Regions from separate parts of the Streptomyces sp. NPDC059373 genome, predicted to be linked through region 2. Evidence: riboswitches for the same ligand, from Rfam matches in the RefSeq annotation. Region 2 holds a riboswitch; the other holds the start of a gene.
What was found. A riboswitch is a leader RNA that binds a small molecule or an ion and turns the genes downstream of it on or off. The one in region 2 is predicted to bind glycine.
Positions count from the first base shown of each region.

Region 1: it holds a riboswitch for glycine, as region 2 does, so the genes downstream of both, gcvT (glycine cleavage system aminomethyltransferase GcvT) here and gcvP (aminomethyl-transferring glycine dehydrogenase) in region 2, are expected to answer to the same signal.

Region 1 covers NZ_JBHYXC010000026.1:27,153-29,534, reverse strand. The annotation lists gene gcvT (glycine cleavage system aminomethyltransferase GcvT) at 1-986, opposite strand, end outside; glycine riboswitch at 1,142-1,239, opposite strand; gene ACFXJ5_RS28415 (AAA family ATPase) at 1,449-2,066, shown strand; gene ACFXJ5_RS28410 (hypothetical protein) at 2,096-2,382, opposite strand, start outside.
Region 2 covers NZ_JBHYXC010000073.1:9,671-12,052, reverse strand. The annotation lists gene gcvP (aminomethyl-transferring glycine dehydrogenase) at 1-1,161, opposite strand, end outside; glycine riboswitch at 1,210-1,333, opposite strand; glycine riboswitch at 1,335-1,433, opposite strand; gene ACFXJ5_RS40025 (PRC-barrel domain-containing protein) at 1,535-1,900, shown strand; gene ACFXJ5_RS40020 (DNA polymerase IV) at 1,910-2,382, opposite strand, start outside.

The DNA of each region.
Region 1 (2,382 bases), on a different contig from region 2:
GGCTTGCCCAGGGTCGGGGACGGCGCGCCGGAGGTGACCTCGCCGATGACCTTGCCGTCGGCGACGACGGGGTAGCCCGCCCGGGGGACCCGGCGGCCCTCGGCGACCAGGCCGACCAGCTTGCGGACGGGCCGGTCGGCGGCGGCCCGGAGCGCCTCGCGGCCCACGAAGTCACCGGGCTTGTCGAACTTCACGACCCGGCCGAGCCCGGCGTCGAAGGGGGTGAGCGCGGCCGTCAGCTCGTGCCCGTACAGCGGCATCCCCGCCTCCAGCCGCAGCGTGTCCCGGCACGACAGCCCGCACGGCACGAGGCCCACCGGCGAACCCGCCTCGGTGATCGCCTGCCACAGCTTCTCGGCGTCGGCCGGGGCCACGAAGAGCTCGAAGCCGTCCTCGCCGGTGTAGCCCGTGCGGGCGATCAGCGCCGGGACGCCGGCCACGGTGCCGGGCAGCCCGGCGTAGTACTTCAGCCCGTCCAGGTCGGCATCGGTCAGCGAGGCCAGGATCCCCGGCGACTCCGGGCCCTGGACCGCGATCAGCGCGTACGCGTCCCGGTCGTCCCGTACGTCCGCCTCGAAGCCGGCCGCCCGGGCGGTGACCGCATCGAGCACCACCTGGGCGTTGGAGGCGTTGGCGACGACCATGAACTCGGACTCGTCCAGCCGGTAGACGATCAGGTCGTCCAGGATGCCGCCGTCCTCCTGGCAGATCATGGTGTAGCGGGCCCGGCCGGCCGCGAGCGCGGAGATGTGGCCGACGAGTGCGTGGTCCAGGGCCTGCCCGGCCTGCGGGCCGGTGACCGTGATCTCGCCCATGTGGGAGAGGTCGAAGAGCCCGGCCCGGGTGCGTACGGCGTTGTGCTCGTCGCGCTCGCTGCCGTAGCGCAGCGGCATGTCCCAGCCGGCGAAGTCGGTCATCGTGGCGCCGAGCGCGCGGTGCAGCGCGTCGAGCGCGGTACGGCGGGGGGCGGCAGGCGTCGGCGTCATCATCGGACGGGGCTCCCAGAAGGCAGGCGTGGCGAGGACTCCTCCCCATCTGTCATCGGAACCTGAGAGGTTCACCTGGACCCCTGACGGGGACCGAGGTTTGCACCTTGGGTGGGGCAGCGCACCGCGAGGGGCTGCCCGCTTTTCAGATGTGCCTCGTCCGCGCGGTAACTGTGCCTGAGAGATTCAAGGGAGGACTTGCTCCTTCGGCGCCCTTCCGGTCACCCGGTCGGGGCTCTCCCGCGCGGCCTCGAACGGCCTGTATGAGATTGAGCGGCCATCATTGCACGCGCTCCGGGTCTTGTCGCGATCGTGTCCCGGCGGGGTCCCGGCCCCGTCCCGATCACGACGCGCTCATAGGAAGCTGTTGGTCTCCCCATTACCCTTTCTTGAAGATATGGGACGGGGAGGGCGATCGCTGTGCCGGTGGGTCTGAGCGGTTCGTACGCGACAGCGAGGGGCGTGGCCGCACCCCGGCGGGCGGTTCGGGTCCCGGCACGGACCAGGCCCGGGCGGCTGACCGACCTGCGCGGACTCGCCGTCCGGACGCTCAGCTACCCCGCCGGCGACGTGCTCGTCGTGTCCGGCCTGCCCGGCGGCGGCAAGAGCACCCTGATGCGGCGCGCGAAGGACGCCCGGCTGATCGACTCGCAGGACGTACGGCTGCGTTGGGCGGCGCGGCTGCCGCGGCGGCTGCCCTACACCGTCTACCGCCCGCTGGTGCGGATCGCGCACTACGCCGGGATGCGGCGGGCACTGCGCTCGGGGGACAGCGTGGTCGTCCACGACTGCGGAACGCTGCCGTGGGTACGGAACTGGCTCGCCCGGCAGGCCGCAGTGCGCGGCCGGGGCATGCATCTGCTGGTGCTCGACGTGACCGAGGAGGCCGCCCGGGACGGGCAGCGCTCACGCGGGCGCGGGGTGTCGGCGTACGCGATGGCCAGGCATCGCAGGGCCACGCGGCGGCTGGTGGCGGCGGCGCGGGCCGGGAAGCTGCCGGCTGCGTGCGTGTCGGCGGTACTGCTGGATCGCGCCGCGGCCCGGGCGCTCGGTGCCATCGCGTTCGACTGCGAAGGCTGAGCGGCCCGGGCCACGGTGCGGGATTTCTTTCAGCCGGTGCTCTCGGCGGTCTCCGCGATCTGCGGCGCGTTGAGCTGCGGGGCAACCGCGGGAGCCGCAGGGGCCTGCGGGTCCGCCGCCGGAGCCTGCGGGGCGGCCGGAGCCTGCTGGTCCTGCGGGGCCTGAGGAGCCTGGGGGGCTTCCGGGGCCTGCGGGGTGACGGCGTTCTCCGGGGCGTTGGGCTGGTCCGGGGCCTGCGGGGCCTGCGGAGCAGCCGGGACCTCGGGGGCCTGCGGGGCGTTGGGGGCGCTCTGCTGGTTCGGGTCGTTGTCCAGCG
Region 2 (2,382 bases):
CTCGACGCCGCCGTCCCGCAGCCCCTGGGCGAGGATCGCGGCGTAGCGGTGGGTGCGGCGGGCGATGCCGCGCAGGCCGTCGGGGCCGTGGTAGACCGCGTACATCCCGGCCATGACGGCGAGCAGCACCTGCGCGGTGCAGATGTTGCTGGTGGCCTTCTCGCGGCGGATGTGCTGCTCGCGGGTCTGCAGGGCCAGCCGGTACGCCTTGTTGCCGTCGGCGTCGACCGAGACACCGACCAGACGGCCGGGCAGGCTGCGGGCGAACTGCGCGCGCACCGCCATGTATCCGGCGTGCGGGCCGCCGAAGCCCATGGGTACGCCGAAGCGCTGGGTGGTGCCGACGGCGATGTCCGCGCCCAGCTCGCCGGGCGAGGTGAGCAGGGTCAGCGCGAGGAGGTCGGCGGAGACGGTGACGACCGCGCCGAGGCCGTGCGCCTGCTCGATGACCGGCTTGAGGTCGCGTACGGCACCGGAGGCGCCCGGGTACTGCAGCAGGACGCCGAAGACACCGCGCTCGGCGACCTCGGCCGGGATGCCGTCGGACAGGTCGGCGACGACCACCTCGACGCCGGTGGGCTCGGCACGGGTCTGGATGACGGCGGTGGTCTGCGGGAAGGTGTCGGCGTCGACCAGGAAGACGCCGTCCTTGATCTTGCCGACCCGGCGGGACAGGGCCATCGCCTCGGCGGCGGCGGTGCCCTCGTCGAGCAGCGACGCGCCGGAGGTGGGGAGTCCGGTGAGGTCGGCGACCACGGTCTGGAAGTTGAGCAGCGCCTCCAGGCGGCCCTGCGAAATCTCCGGCTGGTAGGGCGTGTAGGCCGTGTACCAGGCCGGGTTCTCCATGACGTTGCGCAGGATCACCGGCGGGGTGAAGGTGCCGTAGTAGCCGAGGCCGATCATCGGGTGCAGCACCTGGTTGCGGTCGGCCAGCGAGCGCAGCTCGGCCAGGACGTCGGCCTCGGTGCGGGCGGCCGGAAGGCTCAGTGCCTGGGCGCTCTTGATGGCGGCCGGCACGGCGACGGCGGTCAGCTCGTCGAGCGAGCCGTAGCCGATCTGGGCGAGCATCTTGGCCTGGGCTGCCCGGTCGGGGCCGATGTGGCGGCCGGCGAAGGGAATGCCGCGCTCCAGCTCGGAGAGTGGGATGCGGTTGGCGGTCATCTGCGGAGGCCTCCTGGTCTGACGCACTGGCCTGACTCGATTGGGGCCTCCCCCTCTGTCATCTGAACCTGAGAGCTTCACCGCCCCGCGCGAGCGGAACGACTTTCACCGTCGGTGAGGCAGCGCCCCGAGGACGTCAGTGTCCTGAGACTCTTCCTGCTTTCCAGAGTGACCTCACCCATGCGGTACGGATGCCTGAGAGATTCCGGGGAGGAGTTGCTCCTTCGGCGCCCGGCTTGCCTGCACTGCCGGGACTCTCCCGCACGGGGTCTGCGGCCGCTGCCAGCCTACCAGCGCGACTCCCGACGCCGACATGTGACAGAAGGTGGCTTTCGTGACTAAATAGGATCAATTACGAGCAGTTGGAGGAACCGTGCAGACCGGTATCGATCCGCGCAGCCTGATCGGCCGCAGGGCCTTCGACATCAACGGAGTGAAGATCGGCACCGTCGACGAGGTCTACCTCGACGACGCGACCGGCCGGCCCGAATGGGCCGCCGTCCGGACCGGCCTCTTCAGCCGTGACGCCTTCGTCCCCCTGGAGCCCAGCGAGTTCGTCGAGGACCACCTTCGCGTCCCCTTCGACAAGGCCCTCATCAAGGACGCCCCCGACTTCGGCGTCGGCCGCCACCTCTCCCCCGAGCAGGAGCTCCAGCTCTACCACCACTACGGCCTGGAGGTCCCGTTCCCCGACGGCACGGCCGACCACGACTTCGGCACCCTGGCGGGCGAAAGCTGAGCGGCGAGGTCACTCCGACCGCCGTACCAGTGGCAGCGGCTCCGACGGCTCCAGGTCAGGCGCCTCCACCGGGAAGGTCCGCACCCTTCCCGGCACCAGCGACCACGGCTCCTCGAACCGTACGGTGACCCGGCCGACGCCACTGCCCTGCACCCAACCGGCGCCGTACACGGCATGCCGTACGTCCTGCCCGGGCAGCCAGCGCCGGATCGGCGCCGGCTCGTCCGCCGGGGTGGCCGCCACCGTGGGGCTGTCGATCGCCTCGTCGGCGGCCACGGCCTCCGCCGCCTGGGCGAACAGATCCTCCTGGGTGAAGTCGGCGAGCCCCGAGACGCCCACCCCGAGCAGCCGGACCCCGCCGGTCGTGTCCACGGCCTCGATCAGCCGCCCGGCCGTCTCGCGGACGACCGCCGGGTCGTCGGTCGGGGCCCGCAGCGTCTCGGAGCGGGTGAGCGTGCTGAAGTCGAAGCGCCGCACCTTGA